3 regions of the Photobacterium sp. WH77 genome follow, and region 1 is predicted to be linked to each of the others. Evidence: riboswitches for the same ligand, from Rfam matches in the RefSeq annotation. Region 1 holds a riboswitch; each other region holds the start of a gene.

Region 1 (7,924 bases):
CACTTCCCTTTTAGACGCAATAGGCTATTCATCCGCTTATCCACGCTGAAGCAACTGAAATCCAACGAAGCAAGCAAATAGGCTCAGAGATAAGTTCAGCATAATATTTAAGCCAGCTTTGATATAGGCGCCTTGCTGGAGCAGTATCAGGTTATCCATCGAAAATGTGGAAAAAGTTGTTAAAGCACCCAGCATACCGATGCCAATCAATGGGCGCCAAGGTGTAGCTTCTATCATGCCCTGGTTAAGTGCTGAGCTCAGCATACCCATAATCAAAGAGCCTGTGATGTTGACGGCCAGTGTCCCGTACGGAAATCCCTTGCCTAATAAAATCACAGAGAGTTCGGCAATCAGGTAGCGTGAACAGGCCCCGAGCGCCCCGCCCATAGCAACATAGCCCAGAATAATCAGTTGGTTCATAGAAAGCCCTGATGGTGACAAAGTTATTACATGCTATTGTGAAAAAGGCATGAGTAAATCCTGCTGCCACAGAGTGACTTGCTTTTTCACGTGAAGGTTTACATTGTGCACTAATCCTAGCAGGAGTAGAGGTGATTATGGGTATGTACCATACCATTTTACTGGCAATCAACCCTGATGATTTGAATGTAAAACAGTTGGTTGCAAAAGCAGGCGTGATTGCAGAGCAAAACAATGCGGATCTGCATCTGGCATATGTAGAACCTGGTGTAGGGAATGTCAGCTTTCTGGATATCGATTTACAACTCGACGAGGCGCATAACGAGCAGGAGTTGAAAAGAATGGCTCAGTTGTCCGCTCTGGCAAAACACTCACCGCATCCGATTGCGGCTATCCATCTGGCCGATGGTGATGTTGCCAAACATCTGATTGCGCTGGGGAAGACGATCAAAGTCGATTTAGTGATCACGGGTAACTACAAACCCGGAATACATTGGCTGGGTGATTTACGTTATGAACTGGCGCAACACCTGAAGTGTGATGTGCTGATCTGCCAGCAGAAAACGCTGTAGTGATGTGGGGATGAAAAAGACGACTTGCTGAGAGGGTGATGCTTCCTTATACTCTTTGACTGAAACTTGTCGGAGTGCCAACTGGCTGAGACCGCATTGCGGGATCCGTTGAACCTGATCAGATTAGTATCTGCGAAGGGAACAAGAGTAAATCATCTGCCTAGCTGTACCATATTTGTACTGCTGCTGTATCAGACGATGCGACACGCCCTACATGTGTCCGCCTCTTGTTTACGCGCCCATCCGTCAAGCAACTTCCCTAACTTTGAAAAAGGAAATTGCTATGTCGAGTCGCAAACAAGCGAGACTGGAAGCGAAACAATTCATTGATTCACTCACCACCCAAGCCTACCCTAATTCACGGAAAGTCTATGTCACCGGCAGCCGGGATGATATCCGTGTTGGTATGCGTGAAATCGCTCAGGCCGATTCCCTGGTCGGTGGCGATAAGAACAACCCTATCTTTGAGCCTAATGAACCGATTCGAGTTTATGACACTTCAGGCTTTTATACCGATCCTGACCAATCTATTGATATCTATAACGGGTTGCCAAAACTGCGTGAAAGCTGGATCGAGGAGCGCGGCGATACCGAACTGCTTGATGAACTGAGCTCTGCCTATACCAAAGAGCGTCTGGCCGACGATACACTTGAAGATCTACGTTTTGCTCACCGAGCCCGTGTACGCCGTGCTCAAGCTGGCCAGTGTGTGACTCAGATGCACTATGCCCGGCAGGGCATTATCACCCCGGAAATGGAATATATCGCGATCCGGGAAAACATGGGCCGCGCTCAATACCGTGATGAGGTGCTAAACCAGCAGCACCCGGGACACAGCTTCGGTGCCAATCTGCCCAAAGACATCACAGCCGAGTTTGTGCGCAGGGAAGTGGCTGAAGGCCGCGCGATTATTCCGTCGAACATCAACCACCCGGAATCCGAGCCGATGATCATTGGCCGCAACTTCCTGGTGAAAGTGAATGCCAATATTGGTAACTCGGCCGTGAGCTCTTCAATTGAAGAAGAAGTGGAAAAACTGGTGTGGTCGACCCGCTGGGGCGGCGATACCGTGATGGATTTGTCGACGGGCCGAAATATTCATGAAACCCGCGAATGGATCATCCGCAACAGCCCGGTGCCCATCGGGACTGTCCCTATGTATCAGGCGCTGGAGAAGGTGAACGGTGTTGCCGAGAACCTGACCTGGGAAGTCTTCCGCGACACCTTGCTGGAGCAAGCCGAGCAGGGCGTCGACTATTTTACCATCCACGCCGGTGTGCTGCTGCGCTTTGTCCCTATGACCGCCAAGCGGGTAACCGGGATTGTTTCCCGCGGTGGTTCTATCATGGCGAAATGGTGCCTGGCGCACCACAAAGAAAGCTTTCTCTATGAGCATTTCCGCGAGATTTGCGAGATCTGTGCCCAATACGATATTTCCCTGTCGCTGGGTGACGGGTTGCGTCCCGGCTCGGTCGCTGATGCCAATGATGAAGCCCAGTTCAGTGAGCTGCGGACTTTAGGTGAACTGACCAAGGTAGCCTGGGAGTACGATGTCCAGGTGATGATTGAAGGCCCGGGACATGTCCCGATGCACCTGATCAAAGAGAACATGGATGAGCAGCTCAAGCACTGCCATGAAGCCCCTTTTTATACCTTAGGCCCGCTGACCACCGACATTGCTCCGGGCTATGATCACATTACCTCAGGTATAGGCGCGGCGATGATTGGCTGGTTTGGCTGCGCCATGCTGTGCTATGTCACGCCGAAAGAGCATTTAGGTCTGCCGAACAAAGACGATGTCAAAACCGGTCTGATCACCTACAAGCTGTGTGCCCACGCCGCTGATTTAGCCAAAGGCCATCCTGGCGCACAGGTGCGTGATAATGCCCTGTCTAAAGCCCGTTTCGAATTCCGCTGGGAAGATCAGTTCAATCTGGGGCTGGACCCGGATACCGCGCGCGCTTTCCATGATGAAACCTTGCCGCAGGAATCGGGCAAAGTGGCCCACTTCTGCTCTATGTGCGGACCGAAATTCTGTTCCATGAAGATCTCCCAGGAAGTGCGGGACTACGCTAAAGCGCAAGAAGATGCCCAGGTGATTCACATGCTCGATGATCCGCTGGAAGGTATGCGCCAGAAAGCGGAGGAATTTCGTGACAAGGGCAGCGAGCTCTACCACAAGGCTAAAACTCACGAGGAAGAACAGGCATGAGTGGTGTGATGCAACAGTCATTTCCTGTGATGGAGGGCGGCATCGGGCCGCTCTATCCTGTGGTTGATGATGTCCGCTGGATTGCCAGGTTGCTGCCGCTGGGGGTGAAATCCGTTCAGCTGCGGATCAAAGATCCGGCCCATCCTGAGCTGGAAGCGCAGATTATTGAAGCGATTCGTCTGGGCCGGGAGCACAACGCCCAGGTGTTTATTAACGACTACTGGCAGCTGGCGCTCAGGCACGGTGCTTATGGTGTGCATCTGGGACAGGAAGATCTGGCTATCGCGGATCTCGATGCGTTGCGTCAGGCGAATATCCGTCTGGGGGTATCGACCCGAACGGCGGCTGAGTTGCAACGCGGTCTGGCCCTGGCACCCAGCTATGTGGCGATCGGCCATATTTTCCCGACCCCGACCAAAGACATGCCAACCCCGCCGCAGGGGATCGCCCAGTTAAAAGAGCACCTGGACACTGTGGCCGGCCGTTACCCGACTGTTGCCATTGGCGGTATTGATCTCAGCAATGTTGCGGATGTCTGGCAGACCGGGGTGTCCTGTGTCGCTGTAGTGCGCGCCGTGACAGCCGCTGCGGATCTCGAGCAGGCACTGGCGGGATTTGCCGACAAGCTGGTGAGGGAGCCATGCTGACAGACGAGTCTTTTTTGCGCTATCAGCGTCAGGTGCAGCTACCGGAAATCGGTGAGCAGGGCCAGCAGGCCCTGCAACAGGCCAGAGTACTGATTATCGGCGCTGGCGGGCTTGGCGCCCCGGCGGCCTTATATCTGGCGGCGGCGGGGGTTGGCAGCCTGGTGATTGCCGATGGCGACCGTGTCGAGCGTTCCAACCTGCAGCGCCAGATTATCTACCGTGATGATAATCAGGGTGAGAGCAAAGCGCAGGCCGCCGTGGCGCAGGTCAAAGCGCTCAATCCGCTGATCCGTGCCCGCGCAGTGACGGCCAGGCTGGCCAAGCTGCAACTGGCGATGGAAATCAGCCTGGCGGACGTGGTGCTGGATTGCACCGATAACTTTGCCAGTCGTCATGCCATTAATCAGGCCTGCTTCGAACACGAAAAACGGCTGATTTCGGCGGCAGCGATACGCTGGCAGGGGCAACTGATGAGCTTTGATTTTCGCGCACAGCAGGGGCCTTGCTACCACTGCTTATTTCCTGAAGCGGAAATGCAAGCGCCGCAAAGTTGCAGTGAGACAGGTATTGCCGGGCCAGTCGTCGGCATTATGGGAACCTTTCAGGCGCTGCAGGCGGTGAAAGCTATCACCGACAGCGGTGATCTCTGTGTCCGCCAGTTCCGCCAGTTCGACGGCCTCAGCCTGCAATGGCAGCAGTTTACCTTGCCAGCCAACCCTCAATGTCCTGTATGCAGTAAGGAATCTTTATGACCACGATAACCGTTCTGGTGAACGACAAAGCCATGCAGCTGGCGGCGCAAAGCTCGCTGCAACAGCTGCTGGAGCAGCTGGCGATGCCGCTGGATGCGACGGCCGTTGCGCTCAATCAAGCCATTTTGGGCCGCGAGTTCTGGGCCGATCAGCGACTCAATGACGGCGATGAAATCGCCTTGTTTCAAGCCATAGCAGGAGGCTGACATGCTGACCATTGCCGATAAAACCTTTTCATCCCGACTTTTCACCGGTACGGGAAAATATGCCGGCCGGGACATAATGGCACAGTCAATTCTAGCATCCGGTTCTGAGCTGGTGACCATGGCACTGAAACGGGTGGATATTGATAACCGTGATGACGACATTCTTTCCCCGCTGCGCGAAGCGGGGGTCAACCTGCTGCCGAATACCTCGGGGGCCAAGAATGCGAAAGAAGCGATCTTTGCCGCGCAGCTGGCCCGTGAAGCTTTGGGAACAAACTGGCTGAAGCTGGAAATCCATCCAGACCCGAAATACCTGATGCCGGATCCTATTGAAACGCTGGCGGCAGCCGAAGCGCTCGTCAAACAAGGCTTCATTGTGCTGCCCTACTGCCATGCTGACCCTGTGTTGTGTAAGCGGCTGGAGGAAGTGGGCTGTGCAGCCGTGATGCCTCTTGGCGCACCGATAGGTTCAAATAAAGGACTGGCATCGCGTGATTTTCTCGACATCATTATCGATCAGGCCCGGGTGCCTGTGATTGTGGATGCCGGGATCGGCGCCCCTTCACATGCGGCTGAAGCCATGGAACGCGGTGCAGATGCTGTGCTGGTGAATACGGCGATTGCGGCAGCGGCGGATCCGGTTGCGATGGGGCTGGCCTTTAAACTGGCAGTGGAGAGCGGCCGGATGGCGTACGAAGCCGGCCTGGCCGGTAAAGTCAGCCATGCCGTGGCGTCCAGCCCGTTAACTGCGTTTTTAGACGCCAGCGCGTAAGGAGACGCCATGAGTTATGTGGATGTATGGCGGCAGCTGGACTGGGATGATGTCCGGATGTCTATCTACAGTAAAACAGCTGCAGATGTCGAGCGGGCACTCAGTAGACGAAAGCGCGATCTGGAAGATTTCAAAGCACTGATTTCGCCTGCGGCGGAACCGTATCTCGAGCAGATGGCGCAGCAGTCTGCCGCGCTGACGCGGCAGCGTTTTGGCCGGACAATCGGGTTTTATGTCCCTTTGTACCTGTCGAACCTCTGTGCCAACAGCTGCACCTATTGCGGTTTTACCATGGAAAACAAGATCAAGCGACGGACGTTAAATCTTGACGAGATTGAGCGGGAATGTGCAGCGATCAAGGCATTAAACTTCGATAATGTGCTGTTGGTCACCGGTGAGCACGAGCGCAAGGTCGGCATGGCCTATTTCCGCGAATGTGTGCCGGCGATTAAACGCCACTTCAGTTATCTGTCGATGGAAGTCCAGCCGCTGGATCAGCACGAGTATGCTGAGCTGAAAACCCTGGGGCTGGATGCGGTCATGGTGTATCAGGAAACTTACAGTGCTCCGACGTACGCCAAGCATCATCTGCGCGGCAATAAAATGGATTTTGAATACAGGTTGGCAACGCCGGATCGGCTGGCACGCGCCGGGATCGACAAAATCGGCATTGGTGCCCTGATTGGCCTGGAGGAGTGGCGCACAGATTGCTTTTTTACCGCCAGTCATCTGGATTATCTCGAACGCACTTACTGGCAGAGCCGTTATTCGATTTCCTTTCCGCGCCTGCGCCCCTGCACGGGGGGGCTGGAGCCGAAGTCAGTGATGAGCGACCGCCAGCTGGTGCAGCTGATTTGTGCCTACCGGCTGTTTAATCCTGAAGTCGAGTTGTCCATGTCGACCCGGGAGTCGCCGCATTTTCGCGATAATGTGTTGCCACTAGGGATCACCAGTATGTCGGCGGGCTCCAAAACCCAGCCTGGCGGCTATGCCGATGATGAACCTGAGCTGGAGCAGTTTGCTATCAGTGATGAGCGTGCCGTGGCTGATGTTGCCGATGCAGTGAAACAGCACGGTTTTGAGGTGGTGTGGAAAGACTGGCATCACGCCTATTCCGGACTGCCGCTCTAAGTCGGCACTCGGGTTTGTGTTGATGACAAAATCAGGCTGATGAATGATATCAGCCTGATTTTTTACGTTACTTATTCGGTAAAGACAGCATTGACTTTGGCGTCATAGCGGGCGGTGATATTGGAGGAGTAATGACGGGCAGTCAGCTCCACTTTCAACTTCTGCACTTCAACCGGCTGGTCAAAAAAGACAGACAAATTCCCGGATGGATATTTCAGGTAGCTGGGATAAATACGTTCATTGTTCTCGTTGTAGAAGAAGGCCACGACAGACTGATTACGTGCATTGGCTGTGGTATCTACGATCAATTCCAGTGACTTCACTTTTTTATTGTTGTAGGGCGTAATTTCCAGCCATTTGGTCACAGGTGTGCCAAAACTGGCATAGATTGAGGTGCCTGCGGTCAGTGTCTCATCAAAATCGATCACCGGATCGTGATCCGGGAAGCTGGCGGCATCGTTGGGTTTACTGTTACCGAAATATTCCTGCATCAGAGTGAAGCCGTCACCATCGTAGTCGGTATAGGCATCCAGCCCGACAACCTCATAGGTTTTTTTCCACCAGGTAGGCAGGCGATCATTGTCTATGCTGCTGCTTTCGCCAAAGTTAAAGCGAAAGTTACCTTCGAAGCGCTGGCTCGGCTTACTGAAGTTGGCGTTATAGAGGGAAATAACGGCGCGGTAGCCATTCTGATAATACTCGTTTGGCGTATCAAAATGTAATTCTCCCCAGCCCGGACGACAGTCGAGATAATGCAGTCTCTGGCTGGCGGCATTGTAAATACTGATTGTACAGTCCATAGCGCTGGGTTGATTGTTATCAAAACCCAGCGTGACCAGATGGCGTCGGTCAGCAGGCGGCAGGGAAAAGTTAACGGTAAAGTTGACACGCTGGCCTTTGCTTAATGTCTGGCTGACCGATTTGGTATAGCTTTCCAGGTGCGGATTAGTATTGGCGAAGGCGGCAAAAGATAAGCAGCCTAACGCATAGAGAACATATTTTTTCATAGCATAACCTTATGAATTCTAGTGAGTATAATTTCATCGGGGATGCTAACGGCATTATTATGTTGTGAAAACAATCAATAGTGGTGGTTGTTACTAGTGTTCTGGCTTTTATGTGTTTGATTAACTGAAGTGTGAGCCTGACAGTGATAAAAAAGCCCAGCGCATACATGGCCGGGCTGAGAGTGTGAAGATCAATAGATTTCAG
Region 2 (7,924 bases), on a different contig from region 1:
CGCTGTCGCCAAAGGCCGCAAAGTGGCTCCTAATGTTCAGGCGCTGGTGGTTCCCGGTTCTGAGCAGGTCAAAGCGCAGGCCGAGCAGGAAGGACTGGACAAGATCTTCATCGAAGCCGGTTTTGAATGGCGACTGCCTGGCTGCTCTATGTGTCTGGCGATGAACAACGACCGCTTAGGTCCGGGTGAGCGCTGCGCTTCGACCAGTAACCGTAACTTTGAAGGCCGTCAGGGCCGCGATGGCCGCACCCATCTGGTCAGCCCGGCGATGGCCGCCGCCGCTGCCTGTGCCGGCCACTTCGTCGACATCCGCGAGCTGGACAAAGCCACCGTCGCCACCGCCTAATTTAAGAGGGAACAACCATGGCAGGAATCAAACAACATACAGGACTGGTGGTGCCGCTGGATGCCGCGAACGTCGACACTGACGCCATCATTCCAAAGCAGTTTTTGCAGAAAGTAAACCGTACCGGTTTCGGTAAGCACCTGTTTCACGACTGGCGCTTTCTTGATGACGCCGGCGAACAGCCTAATCCTGAGTTCGTTCTGAACCACCCGCGCTATCAGGGTGCCAGTATCCTGCTGGCCCGTGAAAACTTCGGCTGTGGTTCATCACGCGAGCACGCGCCCTGGGCGCTGGCTGACTACGGTATCAACATCATCATTGCGCCGAGCTTTGCCGATATTTTCTATGGCAACGCGATCAACAATCAGATGGTACCTGTGCGCCTGACAGATGCCGAAGTTGATGAGATCTTCCTGTTTGTCGACGCCAACCAGAGCGCCGAAGTGACAGTAGATCTGGTAAGCATGACGGTCAGCGCCAACGGCAAGTCCTACAGCTTCGAGATTGACGAGTTCCGCCGCCACTGCCTGCTGAACGGTCTGGACAACATCGGCCTGACCCTGCAGCACGAAGATAAAATCGCTGAATATGAAAGTAAGATCCCGGCCTTTCTGGCCTGATCTATACTGTCATTGCTGACTGGCTCAGACACCCTGCTCCGGCAGGGTGTTTTGTTAAGCGCCTGCACCGGAAAGAAACACCCCCTTGCTTCGGTCTGTTGAATATCAATCTTTTTACAGAGGTGTTCACATGTATCCGCTACGCCAAACCCTGACCGTCTTGCTCCTGATGACATTGCTCAGCCTGTCTTCAGCGGCACTGGCCGCCCCCAAAGCCGATCTCTGGCCTTTGTGGCAAGCCAGCAACCCCAGCAATACCGCAAAAATTGACCACACTCTCTGGCAGGGCCTGCTCAACGACTATCTGCTGGTCGCCCCCAAACAGACCCGCTTTCGTTATGCCGCTGTCAGCCAGCAGGATAAAGCGGCTCTGGCACGCTATCTGAGTGAACTCACCGCGCTGGATCCGCGCCGCTACAACCGCAATGAACAATTTGCCTACTGGGTAAATTTGTATAACGCTCTGACCGTCAGAGTGATTCTGGACAACTATCCGGTCAGCTCGATCACCAAACTCGGCGGCATATTCAACTTCGGCCCCTGGGATGAAAAACTGATCACTATCCGCGGACAAAAACTGTCGCTCAATGATATTGAACACAGGATCCTGCGCCCTATCTGGCAGGACGAGCGTATTCACTATGTGGTGAACTGTGCCAGCTTGGGCTGCCCGGATCTGCTCCCTGAGGTCATGCAGGCCGATAAGCTGAACGAGCAGCTGGATGAAGCTGCCAAGCGCTTTATCAACAGCGAAAAAGGGGTTGATGTGCGCGGCCAGAGTGTCCGTCTGTCGTCAATTTATGACTGGTATCAGAGTGATTTCGGTACTCTGGCTGAACTGCAAAAGCATCTGAACACTTACCTCAACCGGCCGGTGACGCTGGTATCGCCCAGTTACGATTACGACTGGCGGCTCAATGAGATCAAATAGCCTCGCCTGACAATTTAACTTGCAGCTCAGGAATCACAGCCAGCCGCAATTGTGGCTGGCAACCTGTGTCGGCCGCGTTTACAATGAGAGCCGTTCTCATGGGGAGCCTTAGGGCTGAGATCGTACAGCGTACGGGACCCATTGAACCTGAACCAGATCATGCTGGCGGAGGAATTGAGAAAAACTGAGAGACAAGAAAGCACACCTTTATCCCCGGTTCGTGCCTTTCCGGAAACCTTCCCTCTCACTCAACCCCGCGCCTTGAAGAAATCGGAATTCCCTGTCTTACAGGAACTCAGGAGCGCTTTGTGAAACACCTACTGTTAACCTTACCCCTGCTGGCTGCCGCCACGTCTGCCGCCGCCGCTCAACCGACCTTGACGGTTTACACCTACAGCTCTTTTACCGCGGATTGGGGACCGGGTCCGGCCATCGAAACCGCGTTTGAGAAAGAGTGCGGCTGCGATCTGCAGTTTGTCGCCCTGGACGATGGTGTATCCATCCTCAACCGTGTCCGTCTGGAAGGCAAAAGCAGCAAAGCCGACCTGCTGTTAGGGCTGGATAACAACCTGATGACGGAAGCCAAAAAAACCGGGCTGCTGACCACTCACCAGGTGGATACCGCGGCGGTCACTATTCCGGGCGGCTGGCAAGATGACACCTTTGTCCCTTTCGATTACGGTTACTTCGCTTTCATTTATGACAGCAAGAAACTGAATAACCCGCCAGACAGCCTGAAAGCGCTGGTTGAGCGCGACGATCTGACGATGATTTACCAGGATCCCCGCACCTCAACGCCGGGACAGGGTCTGATGCTGTGGGTGAAATCTGTCTATGGTGACCAAGCCGCCACTGCCTGGCAGCAACTGGCGAAAAAAACCGTGACTGTGACCAAAGGCTGGTCAGAGGCTTACAGCATGTTCCTCAACGGCGAAGCCGATCTGGTGCTCTCTTACACCACATCACCGGCCTACCACCTGATTGCCGAACAAGAAGACAAGTACAAAGCCGCCAACTTCAGCGAAGGCCACTATATGCAGGTGGAAGTTGCCGCTAAGCTCAAAAACAGCCGCAACAGTGAGCTGGCCGAGCAGTTTCTTAACTTCATCCTGACGCCGGGCTTCCAGTCACACATTCCAACGGGCAACTGGATGTATCCGGTCACCGGCCAGGAGCTGCCTGAAGGGTTCAGCAGCCTGACCTTGCCTGCCAAGTCGTTGGAATTTTCCGCCGATGAAGTTGCGAAAGAGCGTAAAAGCTGGATTCGCGAGTGGCAGACGGCCCTGACCCAGTAATGCAACTGTAGTGCAATAGGACAGCTCTTGTTACTCTCCCGTTCCAGCCTGCCCGGCCTGTTAAGCGCCGGGCTGATACTGCTTGTGGTCGGCGGGGCGCTCAGCGCGCTGCTGAGTCAGGCCACCGAACTGCAACCGCTCAGCTTGTGGCAGGATCCTTACCTGCGTCATGTCACGGTCTTCAGCTTTAAACAGGCCCTGTTATCAACTCTGCTCAGTGTGATTCCGGCAATCCCTGTTGCTTACGCCCTGTCCCGGCGGCGTTTTCCGGGCCGGACTGTATTACTCAGGTTGTTTGCCATGACGGTGGTGCTGCCGGTACTGGTGGCGGTGTTTGGTTTGCTGGCTATCTATGGCAACAGCGGTTTGCTGGCACAAGCACTGGCAAGGCTGGACATGACCCTGCCGTTCAGCATCTACGGTCTGAACGGCATTCTGCTCGCTCATGTCTTTCTCAACCTGCCGCTGGCGAGCCGGTTGCTGTTGCAAAGCCTGGAAAGTATTCCGGCCGAACAGCATCAGCTTGCGGCCCACCTGGGCATGAAAGGCTGGCCACTGTTCCGGCTGGTTGCCTGGCCGCGGCTGCGTCAGCAACTGCCTCAGATCGCCGGGCTGGTGTTCATGCTGTGCTTTACCAGCTTTGCGGTGATTATGTCGCTGGGCGGCGGCCCGAAAGCCACCACGATAGAGCTGGCGATCTATCAGGCGCTGAGATACGACTTTGATTTAGCCGCTGGTGCCATGCTGGCGTTATGGCAGATGCTGCTGTGTTGCTCGCTGGTGCTGCTCGGCCAGCGCTTTGCCAGACCGCTGTCCACGCTCAGCGGCCGGGTTCGCCAGGGGCATCCGAATTATCTCGACAGTCGCACAGCAAGGATATGGGACGGATGCTGGATTGGCTTAGTACTGCTGCTGGTACTGCCGCCTATGCTGGCAGTACTGAGCGCCGGGCTCAATGACCAGCTGCCACAGCTGCTGAGCACCCCCGCCCTGTGGCAGGCGATTAGCCATTCATTGCAAATCGCGCTGCTGGCCTGCCTGCTGGCACTGATCAGCGGTATCGCCATACTCTGTGCCAGCCGTTACTGGCGGCTGCAGCGCTACCGCCTCTCTGCCGACGGGCTGGAGCTGATCGGTACCATTATTCTGGTCACACCCGGGCTGGTGATCAGCACAGGTCTGTTTCTGCTGCTGCGCGAATTCACCGACGTCTTTGCCTCGGCCTTCTGGGTGGTAGTGGCCGTCAATGCCCTGATGGCACTGCCTTATGTCATCAAAACCCTGAGCCAGCCGATGTTGCATCTCGCGCAGCAATACAACCCGCTGTGCCAGAGTTTGGGCATGCGCGGCCTGTCGCGCCTGTATCTGGTGGAATGGCGGGCACTGCGCAAACCTATGGCCCAGGCGATGGCGATCAGCTTCGTGTTGTCGCTGGGCGATCTGGGTGCCATTGCGCTGTTCGGCAGCCAGGATTTTCAGACCCTGCCCCTGTACCTGTTCCAGCTGATGGACAGCTATCAGATGGATGCTGCCGCCGTTGCCGCCCTGCTGCTGCTCTTGCTCAGCCTGGGTATTTTCACTGTGGTGGAAAGCCTGTTATTGTCCCGACATCCCTCGTCTGACCGCACTGCTAACGGATAACTTATGATCTCACCTATGCTCTCTTTATCTCAACTGAGCCATTGCTACCGTCACCATAATCAGGAGTCTATGCAGCTCAGCTTTGATTTGTCGGTCGCGCAGGGAGATATTCTGGCAGTGATCGGCCCCAGCGGGGCGGGCAAAAGTACCCTGCTGGCGATGATCGCCGGTTTTCTCAAGCCGGACAGCGGCGAACTGAGGATCAATGGTGAAGTGATCGACAGGCAGAATCCGGCCGAGCGGCCGCTGTCGATCCTGTTTCAGGATCACAACCTGTTTCCGCATCTGAGCGTGTTTGACAATATTGCTCTGGGTATCCATCCCGGGCTGCGCCTCAGCGCCGCTGATCAGGCTCAGGTCAAAGATGCGGCAGCGCGGGTCGGCATCGCTCATTATCTGGATCGCCTGCCTGAGCAGCTGTCCGGCGGCCAGAAACAGCGGGTGGCCGTGGCACGCTGCCTGGTCAGACACCGCCCTCTGCTGTTGCTCGATGAGCCGTTTTCCGCACTGGATCCGGCGCTGCGGCAGGAAATGCTGGATCTGATCGCCAGTCTGGCCAAGGAAGCCGGGATCACTGTGCTGATGATCACCCACAGTCCGGACGATGCGCTGAAGATTGCCGATCAGTGTGCCTTTGTCGAGCAGGGTGAAATCCGGGTATGCGGCCCCACCCAGCAAGTGCTGGGGGAGCCGGAAGATGAAAGATTAAGGAAGTACCTCGGGCGATGAATGCTTAAGATCCGCTCAGCGGATCCCGCCCAGTGAATTACAGATTTTCTTCAGCAAATTCCGCCAGACGGCTGCGCACCACACCATTGAGGTAAATGTTGGCGCTGCCCTCGAAATTCTTAAATCGTTCAACGATATAGGTTAAGCCTGATGTCACAGGCGACAGGTAAGTGGAATCGATCTGCGCCAGATTACCGGAACAGACCAGCTTAGTGCCCTCACCACAGCGGGTGATGATGGTCTTGATTTGCGACGCGGTCAGGTTCTGACACTCATCCAGCAACACGAAAGCGTTCTGGATAGAGCGGCCGCGCATAAAGTTAATCGATTTGAACTGGATATTGGCTTTTTCGAAGATATATTTCATCGAACCGTCAGTGCAGACATCGTGCTTATGCAAGGCCTCCATGGTGTCTGTCACTGCCGCCAGCCAGGGCATCATTTTCTCTTCTTCCGTGCCCGGCAGGAAACCGATAGATTCAGCAATGTCCGGGGTATTGCGGGTGACAATGATCTTGTCGTACATGCCTTTTTCTATCACCAGCTCCAGTGCGGCGGCCATCGCGAGGATCGTTTTACCACACCCGGCCGGGCCGGTCAGGATCACCAGATCGATATCAGGATCGAGCAGCGCGTCCATCGCCATTCCCTGATAAATGTTCTTCGGATGAATACCCCATGCCTGGCGGTGCATCAGGCGCTCATGCCCCAGATCTTTCAGGGTGACCATTTCCCCGTCCAGACTCTGAATCCGGGCAGCGAAATCGGTATCTTCATCAATCAGGTACTGGTTGACGAAAGGCGAATCAAACAGCTCTTGCGGCAGCGTATGCAAGGTCGAACGGCCGCGTTTTTCAGAATGGCACTCACCCACACGCTCCCAGAAACTGGCCGGATAGCGGTGGAACCCTTTGGTCAGCAGGCTGACATCATCAATCAGCTGATCTGACCGGTAATCGTCGACGTAAAACACCCCGGCGCCTTTGGCACGCAGGCGCATATTGATGTCTTTAGTGATCAGCACCACCTTGCGCGGCGCATAATGATTCTGGAGGTAGAGCACCCCATTGAGAATACGGTTGTCACCGGCCTTGTCGGCAAAGGCATGCACAGTTTCGTGGATTTCGTAATCGGCGAAAATCGCGATACGGCCTTTGTGATCACCTTGCTCAGTCAGGGGGATCCCGGCTGAGATTTGTTCCGGCGTGGCATCGTGGAAGATATCTTCGAGGGCGCGGATAGCAACACGGGCATCGCGGGCAACGTCGCGTTTGCTGTCTTTGATCCGGTCGAGTTCTTCCAGGACCGTCATGGGAATCACTACGTCGTGCTCTTTGAAAGAGTAGATGGCGAGGGGTTCATGTAACAGGATGTTGGTATCAAGTACAAAGACTTTCCTATCAGCATCGTCCATAGACGTCTCCTTGTTCACCTGAAATAGCCATTGGCAAATGGCTATCATTAATAAGCCTAAACCCGCTTTTCATTAATGACCGCAAAAAATGAAAATATTGTGACAATTTTCTCACTTGATGGGTCCATCACTTAGCCCGTGACCTGGCTCCCATCATGCAGTACCATTAGCCCCCTTTTTTGCCGGCGCCATTTGTGGCTTACACTTAATTTCAGTGTAGTTGATTTATTCATCGTCGCCGGGATCCAATTCTCCTTGATTTCAAATATTTAGAAGGTTTTTTCCACTATGCCATTTGCTTTGGGTCAACGCTGGATCAGTGACACGGAAAGTGATTTAGGGTTAGGAACTGTGGTCGCCATGGATGCGCGTACTGTCACCCTTATGTTTGCCGCCAGCGAAGAGAATCGCGTGTATGCCCGCCATGATGCCCCTGTCACCCGCGTGATGTTCAACGCCGGTGATGTGACTGAGAGTCAGGAAGGCTGGTCGCTCAGGGTCGAGCAAGTGGAAGAACAACAAGGGGTGCTGACCTATGTCGGCACCCGTACCGATACCGGGGAAGAAAATGTATCGTTGCGCGAAATCTTCCTCAGCAACCAGATTCGTTTTAACAAGCCACAGGACAAGCTGTTCGCCGGTCAGATTGACCGTATGGACCGTTTCGCCCTGCGCTACCGTGCCCTGAAAAACCAGCACCAGCAGCACAAGAGCCCGCTGCGCGGCTTGTGCGGGATGCGTGCCGGCCTGATCCCGCACCAGCTGTTCATCGCCCATGAAGTGGGCCGCCGTTTTGCCCCCCGTGTCCTGCTGGCCGACGAAGTGGGCCTGGGTAAAACCATTGAAGCCGGAATGATCATCCACCAGCAGGTGCTGGCGGGACGCGCTGAGCGTATTCTGATCCTGGTGCCGGAAACCCTGCAGCATCAGTGGCTGGTTGAGATGATG
Region 3 (7,924 bases), on a different contig from region 1:
TTAATGCCAAAAGGTGAGTGTGTTGTCCCTGGCAGCAGGGGTGGGAAGAAAGCGGATGCCCCATCATAGTGGTTAGCACCACAACTTCGGCAATGGCCAGTCCGCTGCCCAGTTCGAGGTAATGGAAAATACGGGTATCAAGCATTATACGGGCAATGCGTTGCCCCATTTCTGTTTCCGGCATAACGACACGGTCTGCGCCAATCTTATGCAGAATTTTTGCGTGATACCTGTCTTTCGCTTTGACCCAAACCAGCTTAACGCCAGATTCTTTCAAAATCAGAGTCGTCAGAATACTGGCGTTAACGTTATCTCCAATCGCCACCATAGCGATATCGTAATCATCCAGTTTGAGCTCAGAAACTGTATCTTCATTAGAGCAATCGGCGACGATAGCTTGAGTGACATGATCAGCGGCTTTACGCACGAGATCTTCATTAATGTCGATAGCCAGAACTTCAGCACCTTGCTGATTGAGTTCATAGCAAAGCGCCATACCAAACCGGCCTAGTCCGATGACTGCGACTTGCTTACTTTCTGCTGCCATGCTGCTGCCCTGCAAATAGTGTGTTCACGGAAACAAAGCATGTATACAAGATAGGCCAGATCTGTGAATCCAGCCGTCTTGTAATCTGAATTTAAAAGAGAAATTGTCGTGAAACCGAATATCCTTCACACGAGTGCATGAAAAAGGGATCGATACCAATCCCTTCCACAAACTGAGTTAGACGGCGTCCAGACCTTGTTGCCAGAAAGCAATTTCCATCCGGGTGGCCGTTCGGAAAATGTTGATGAGTTGTTGGCCTCGAGGACTTGACAGTGGTACTGGCTCAAGCAGGTTGTTCAGGTGCCGGATACTGGTTTGCACATCTTGCTGGAAGCTATCGCCACCATATAACTGAATCCAGCTGGCATATGGGTTGTCCTGAATACGGGTGTCTGGATCTTGTATCAGCCTTTCGCCAATCATGGCATAGCCGATCGCGCACGGGGCCAGCGCAGTAAATAAATCAGTAAGATCACCGGCCATACCTGTGTCTAATACATACCGTGTGTAGGCCACTGTTCCTACATCTTCAGCCTCGGCTTCCATGTCAGACTCAGTTAACCCCCACTGCTGGCAATAGGTCACATGGTGATGCATTTCACTGCCGATAAGCGCCTGTAAACTGGGCAGAGGACGGCGCATTTCTTCCAGTGTCGTTGCTTTATAAATGGCAAGGGCATAAGCACGGGCATAATGTTTCAGGAACAGGAAGTCCTGTTTCAAATAATGTAAATAGGCCGCCGAATCTAACGACCCTTGTGCCAGTTGTGCCACGAAGTGGTGGTGAGTGTATGCTTGCCAGTCATCCTGGCAGGCTTGAATTAAATCTTGATATTTCATCTGTTATTCCATCCCTGTCAATAAGTCCGGGTAAAGGCTGAATCAAAAGGCGGGCACAAAGTCTTTTGCTGCCGGTGCATTGTCGATAATTTTGTGTTTATACATAAACGCGGAGAACTGGTTGTAGCGCTCCTGATCCACGGCAGCAGGGCGGAGAGCAAAGCGAGGTAACGTATCGCGCCAGGCCAGTTTGTTTAACTCGTTATTCAGTGTGTCAGGAGAATAGGAAATGAAAGTTTTCCAGGCTTTATCAGGGTGGTTGATGAGATATTGTGTGGCTTTCTCTATGGCGAGATTAAACTTTTTCAGATCTTCTGCGTTGTACTGGTTTTTATTGGCAACCACCACCAGTTCGTCGTAGGGAGGTACACCATGTTCTTCCGGGAAGAAAGATTTGGCTTTATATCCTTCCAGTGCCAGCTGGTTAGATTCAAAATTGCGTAATCCGCCCCATATAGCGTCAACTTTACCGGAGGCGAGCGATGAGGAAAGTGCCCATCCGACGTTAACGATTTTAACGTCAGTGAAGTTGACGCCTGCTGTTTTCAGCATAGTGCCGACGGTTGCCTCTTCATTACCGGCAATGGCGATACCAATCGTTTTCCCTTTCAAATCAGCCATGGTATTGATCTTGTTATTATCAAGTACCATCAAAGTGTTCAGCGGCGTTGCGATTAACGTTGACGCTCTGATTAGCGGCAGCCCTGCAGCCACATCAATCGTCAGGCTGGTTTGGTAAGATATCGCCAAATCCACTTTTCCTGCTGCGACCAGTTTGGCCGGCATGGAAGGGTCTGCGGGTTCCTGAATCTTAATGTTTAAACCTTGCTCTTCAAACAAACCGTTTTTTTGCGCAATAATGATAGGGCCGTGATTCGGGTTGACAAACCAGTCCAGCATTAAGGTCATTTCTTTTGCCTGAGCCTGGCTGGCAAAACTGGCAATGGCGAGCGCAATTGCACTTCGGGCAGGTAAGTTGGTCATTAATTTTTTCCTTATCTAATGCGAAATTTATTGTGACTGGCCATTCTCTGGCAGCCAGGGGATAGCGCGTTTAAGCAGGTAATCTGTCGCAAAATACAGCGACACAGAGAGCCCGGCTAAAATCAGCAAGGCGGCAAACATTTCATCAATCATCATGCGGGCGTTGGCTTGCAGCATCAGGTAGCCGAGTCCTTCGCTGGTGCCAACCCATTCACCGACAACAGCGCCAATGGGGGCAACCACCACGGCAACCCGTATACCCGATGCCAGGGCAGGCAGAGCCGCCGGCAGCCTGATATGCCACAACATTTGCCATGTTGTGGCATTCATTGTTTTCGCGAGATCTAAGTAGCCCTGAGGTGTGTGTCGCAAGCCGTCGTAACAACAAGTTGTAACCGGAAAGAAAATAATAATGGCCGCCATCACCACTTTGGATGCAATGCCATAGCCCAGCCAGAGCATAAGAATAGGGGCGATAGCAAAAACGGGAATGGCCTGACTGGCGATCAGCAGAGGTAACAGCCAGCGTTTAACCGGATTAAAAAGAAGCATCAATAGCGCGCAGACAAGACCAATGCCAAGCCCGAAAGCTAACCCCAGGATAATTTCGCTGATAGTGACACTGGCATGGCTGAGCAGAACATCATGGCGCTGAATTAATTTGCGAAATACGGCGAGCGGTTCAGGAAGAATAAAGCCGGGAAGCTGAAACAGGCTGACAATACCTTGCCAGAAACCGATCAGAAACACAGAGCTGATTGCCAGACGGCTCAGGGAATGATGAAAAAAGGGGCGGATATTCATCATTGCTACAGCAGGTTTCTCTGCGAGTTCTTTAGACATAGCGCTCACCCAGACCGGAAAGTTGCTCGATAATGGCCTGTTGTTTTACAGCCAACTCTGCATTGATTGCTCTCGGCGGTGTGCCTTCGGGAACGGACAAGCGCGTTAACCGGCCCGGTTTGCCTTGCATTAAAAAGAGGTGATGACCCAGCCTTAGTGCTTCCTGAGGGTCATGGGTAATAAGCAGCACAGTACGCTGAGCCAGCAACTCAGCGGCGAGATCCTGGAGTTTATATCTTGTCACGGCGTCCAGGGCGGAAAACGGCTCATCCATTAGAACCAGTGGCTTGTCCTGAATTAAGGTGCGTACAAGCGCGACGCGTTGTCGCATTCCCCCTGACAGTTGTGATGGACGGGCGTGCAGCTTTTCACCTAACCCGACCTGCTGGAGAAGCTGGATTGCACGCTCCTGCACGGCTTCACTGGCTTTACCTTGTTTAAGCCTGAAACTGAAGCAGACATTATCGAGTACATTTAACCAGGGCAGCAGCAGATCCTGTTGCGCCATATAGGCGACGCGATCACTCATACTCCGGGCATCCGATGTGAAGAGTTCGCCCTGCCATGCCACATCTTGAGGTAACAGATCGGCGAGAAGCCGCAGTAGTGTGGTTTTACCGCAGCCACTCCGCCCAAGAATACAATGCCATTCTCCGGCCTGAAGTGTTAAATCCAGCTGACTGAATAAAGGGGCAGTTTGACCTGAAAAAGACAATGTCAGCTGTTTTACCCTGACACCCAGGCAATGAGGCTGAGTGTCAGGTGAGGGCTTCGCTGTATTCATCATTTATTCCTTGACGGATGAAGTGCGTAGAAGTGATGGACTGGCCCATGTCCCTGACCAATGCTGAGCTGATCGGCATGGCACAGTGCTTGGGTTAGGTACTCTTTACCTTTATGGACGGCTTCAGAGAGGGGGCAGCCTTGTGCGAGGTAGGAGGCGATAGCGGCGGATAAAGTGCACCCTGTTCCATGGGTGTTTCGGGTCGCGATGCGCTTGGCTGAGATAGTGACGGTGTCACTGGTTGTGATCAAATAATCGGTACTGAATGAGTCCTGTTCCCAGTGTCCGCCTTTCAGCAATACAGCATTGCTGCTGATGGTTTTGAGCTGCTCGATAAGCAGTTCTTTATCGGTATGCTGCAGGGCTGATGTGTTGATATGCCGGCCTGTCGATCGGGTGAGTGTGACGGCTTCTGGGAGGTTGGGGGTTATCAGAGTGGCTAAAGGTATCAGTTCATTTTTCAGTGTGCTGATAGCGTCTTCTTCCAGTAAAAGATCCCCGCTGGTGGCCACCATGACAGGATCCAGAACGATAAATTCAGGCTGGTACTGGCGAAGTTTGTTTGCGACTGCCCGAATGATGCCAGCATCGCTCAGCATACCTATTTTGACGGCCCGGATGTCGAGATCACTGAAAACGGCATCCAATTGCTGTTCAACGAACGCTGGACTGACAGGAAAGATGCCGGATACACCCAGTGTATTTTGCGCCGTCAGCGCAGTAATGACGGAACAGGCATAGCCACCTGTTGCTGAAATCGCTTTAATGTCTGCCTGAATGCCCGCTCCGCCACCGCTGTCTGAACCGGCAATGGTCAGTGTAATTGGAGTACGTGCAGGATTATCTGACTGAGAAAGTTTGGTTATTGTGGACGTGTTCATCGGCATCCCTTGCTATCAAAATCTTCGCTTGATTACGCAGGGGTGACGAACAGTCGCCGGATTTCACTTCGCGAGCATCCTGGTCAGGATGAGAAGGTGACAGGCAATTCTGCTAGTTCCCTACGCCAGTATTAACTGGATCAGGTTCAACGGGTCCCACAGTGTGGTCTCAGCCTTACGGCTCCCCGACTAACGTATCTCTAAATCTGATGCGATGTGCTGAAGCTATACATTTAAGCACTTTTTCGCGCTGGTCATTCTAACCTTGTTGTTTCTCAGAAAGCAAAAGAATTACACCAATTTGATGACAAGCGAGTTGACCGATGCAAACTCAGCTAAGATTTCGTTGTAGATTATGTATATTGAAATCAGCTATAAAGGAGCAAAGCCAGTGAAAAAGCACCATCAAATCAACTATGTTGAATTTCCAGCCAGTCATATACCCAATACAAAGGCATTTTTTGAGCGCGTTTTTGGCTGGTCATTCATGGATTATGGTGATGAATACGCCGCATTTTCAGAACAGGGGCTGGATGGGGGATTTTATGCCGCGCCATTGTCTTCTCAGGTTGAGAAAGGTGCCGCGCTGATTGTTATTTACAGCGATAATTTAGAAGCCACCGAACAGGCTGTGATCGCTGCGGGTGGGGTGATTGTGAAACCTGTTTTTTCTTTTCCGGGCGGCAGGCGTTTTCACTTCACTGAACCAAGCGGTAATGAACTGGCGGTATGGTCAGAATAAGATTAGAGCCAGATCGTCAGCATTAAAATGAAACAGAGCTCCCGAAGGAGCTCTGTGTGTCGGTTGTATGGCCTTAGTTAACCGTTGTTACCCGGCTGGTTCGCTGACCTGAAACGGTTCTCAGCTGGACACCTGCCGCGACAGCGGGTGGGTTGAGATGGTCGTACGACTGCCAGCTCGTGCCTTGATCTGTAGAGTACTCAATAGTCAGACCCGGGAAAGTCGAATTAGCTTGAAGTACACCATTCTCAATAACACCGCCTGGAACCGGCAGGTTAAACGCGATACCAGCTTGCTCCAGTTTAGGCAGCACTTTCTGACCCAGCAGGTTGGCGAAATGGTTGTAATCGGCGTTGCGTCCGGTTTCATCCAGTGCAATGCCTGCGTTGTCATTAGCTTCCCATGTCGCAGTGTGCCATGCGCGTTCAGCCAAACCCAGCACGCGAGGGAAGATCATTCCTTCAAACTGGTCTTCGGTACGGACTGTTTCGGCCCAGAGCGATCCCTGAAGGCCCAGAACATTCTCAGGCTTGAGCAGCTTTTTCACACCCGCAGAAGCAACCACTTCTGCTTTGGTGATTGGTGCACCGGCGCGAGTGAAGTCAGCATTGGCGAAGACGTCGTCAGGCATGAAACCAAAGGTTTTACGAGTGTCGGTAAAACGTGGTGCCCAGTAGTAGCCGCGCTCGTTTGGATCGGGCTCATACGGGTGGTCAAAGTACAGGTGTGTTGCATGGTTATAGACGACCTTATAGTCGTTATTGGCCAGATTATATGCGCGATCCGCGACACCCCATTCCCAGATATTCTGCCATGCGTTACCCCAAAGCTGGTTGTTTGCCATTTGTGAGCGAGGGTAAACCTGACCATCGTGCATCAGCCCGTCTTCCCAGCCAGCCATATCCAGACCATAGTTGGCAGTTATCACAGAAATACGTTCGACAAAGTAACGGCTCAGATCCGATACGCTGTTGACTCCATCAGTATTATTGGCAATGAAATCCTGACAGGCCGGGGAGTTAATCCATGCTCCTGCAATCTCGTCACCGCCGAAGTGGAACGTTTTGAGTGGCTGAACTCCCTGATGCAGGCTGACGAGGCCGCTAACCACTGCATCAACAAAGTTATAAGACGATTCCATACACACATTGATGGCGTTGTCTGTGAACATCTGAACCGACAGATACTGAGTGGTATCGTTAAAGTCGGTCAGGAGGTATTTGTTCGCTTCTGCCATGTTCCCCTGAGCCGCGTAGTGATCATAGCGGGCTTCCATCGCCTTGATTGCGGCGTGTGCATGGCCGGGAATGTCGATCTCAGGCACGACTTCAATATTCAGGGCTGCGGCATGGCTAAGAATGTCCTGATAGTCCGTGGCAGTGTAATAGCCGTTGGATTCAGGTGAACCATCCGGACCGGCACCCAGGAAAGGTAAAATACAGGCTTTCTCTTCCGGATCATGGCAGCGTGTTGCGCCAACATCTGTCAGTTCAGGCAGGCCAGCAATTTCTATGCGCCAGCCTTCGTCGTCAGCCAGACGCAGATGGAGTTTGTTCAGTTTGAATGCGGCCATTTGATCGAGCAACTGGATAATCGCATCTTTAGTACGGAAATTTCGGACGGCATCAACGGAAAAACCACGGTAAGCAAAACGAGGCGCATCAGTAATCTGCACCTCAGGGACTTTATTACCGTCGACTAACTGCAATAAAGACTGGGAAGCATACAATGCACCTGCTGTATCCGCCGCCCCTATGGTGATGATCTCGTTCGCGGCGTCGACGTTAAGGCTGTAAGCCTCTTCCCATTTTTGCACGCCATTGATGTTGATCTGGCTCCAGCCCATATTGATACGTTTTTGCGTCGTGGGCGACCAGGGTACTGCAGTTACACCTAACTGACTGGCCAGGAACATGGCCTGATCTTCATATCCATTGCCGTAGACGATAACCCAGGTCGAATCCAGTGTGACATCACCGATGCCAAGCGTCAGTTCGGCTGGAGTAGGAATAACGCCGCTGGCATTGTTGATGACATTGAGATCAGCATTACGCTGGTATCTGTCTTGTGCGGTAAAAGGATCGTAAAAGTCGGTTATGGCAGCACTTCCATAACGTTTCCATTGCTGTGGCGTTGAAAAATCAGCCACGAATGGGAGTTCTTCTGATGGCTTGGTGGGTACCAGACCATTAACACGGTTACTGGTGCTGGTGATCAGTGATGTGATGTTCTGTCCCTGATCTTCAGACACAAAATACCAGTTCGGCATAACGTCAGTTTTTGCTACCTGCCAGTTTGCAGCG

What was found. Region 1 has a riboswitch for thiamine pyrophosphate ahead of thiC (phosphomethylpyrimidine synthase ThiC). Riboswitches for the same ligand answer to the same signal wherever they lie in the genome.
Region 2: another riboswitch for thiamine pyrophosphate. It lies ahead of thiB (thiamine ABC transporter substrate binding subunit); the one in region 1 lies ahead of thiC (phosphomethylpyrimidine synthase ThiC).
Region 3: another riboswitch for thiamine pyrophosphate. It lies ahead of thiD (bifunctional hydroxymethylpyrimidine kinase/phosphomethylpyrimidine kinase); the one in region 1 lies ahead of thiC (phosphomethylpyrimidine synthase ThiC).

Annotation. Positions count from the first base shown of each region.
Region 1 is NZ_JAKLTE010000016.1:94,050-101,973, reverse strand. Features, by position in the region: gene crcB (fluoride efflux transporter CrcB) at 37-420, opposite strand; gene L6J37_RS15770 (universal stress protein) at 564-992, shown strand; TPP riboswitch at 1,053-1,150, shown strand; gene thiC (phosphomethylpyrimidine synthase ThiC) at 1,276-3,204, shown strand; gene thiE (thiamine phosphate synthase) at 3,201-3,851, shown strand; gene L6J37_RS15755 (HesA/MoeB/ThiF family protein) at 3,845-4,603, shown strand; gene thiS (sulfur carrier protein ThiS) at 4,600-4,809, shown strand; gene L6J37_RS15745 (thiazole synthase) at 4,811-5,581, shown strand; gene thiH (2-iminoacetate synthase ThiH) at 5,591-6,712, shown strand; gene L6J37_RS15735 (hypothetical protein) at 6,784-7,719, opposite strand.
Region 2 is NZ_JAKLTE010000001.1:42,711-50,634, reverse strand. Features, by position in the region: gene leuC (3-isopropylmalate dehydratase large subunit) at 1-346, shown strand, start outside; gene leuD (3-isopropylmalate dehydratase small subunit) at 364-966, shown strand; gene L6J37_RS00235 (DUF547 domain-containing protein) at 1,118-1,897, shown strand; TPP riboswitch at 1,987-2,089, shown strand; gene thiB (thiamine ABC transporter substrate binding subunit) at 2,206-3,192, shown strand; gene thiP (thiamine/thiamine pyrophosphate ABC transporter permease ThiP) at 3,220-4,833, shown strand; gene thiQ (thiamine ABC transporter ATP-binding protein) at 4,837-5,562, shown strand; gene L6J37_RS00215 (PhoH family protein) at 5,600-6,976, opposite strand; gene rapA (RNA polymerase-associated protein RapA) at 7,265-7,924, shown strand, end outside.
Region 3 is NZ_JAKLTE010000018.1:43,225-51,148, reverse strand. Features, by position in the region: gene L6J37_RS16460 (potassium channel family protein) at 1-547, opposite strand, end outside; gene tenA (thiaminase II) at 725-1,387, opposite strand; gene L6J37_RS16450 (ABC transporter substrate-binding protein) at 1,430-2,371, opposite strand; partial or broken gene L6J37_RS16445 (ABC transporter permease) at 2,399-3,145, opposite strand; gene L6J37_RS16440 (ABC transporter ATP-binding protein) at 3,207-3,998, opposite strand; gene thiD (bifunctional hydroxymethylpyrimidine kinase/phosphomethylpyrimidine kinase) at 3,998-4,879, opposite strand; TPP riboswitch at 4,980-5,077, opposite strand; gene L6J37_RS16430 (VOC family protein) at 5,271-5,621, shown strand; gene L6J37_RS16425 (family 20 glycosylhydrolase) at 5,695-7,924, opposite strand, start outside.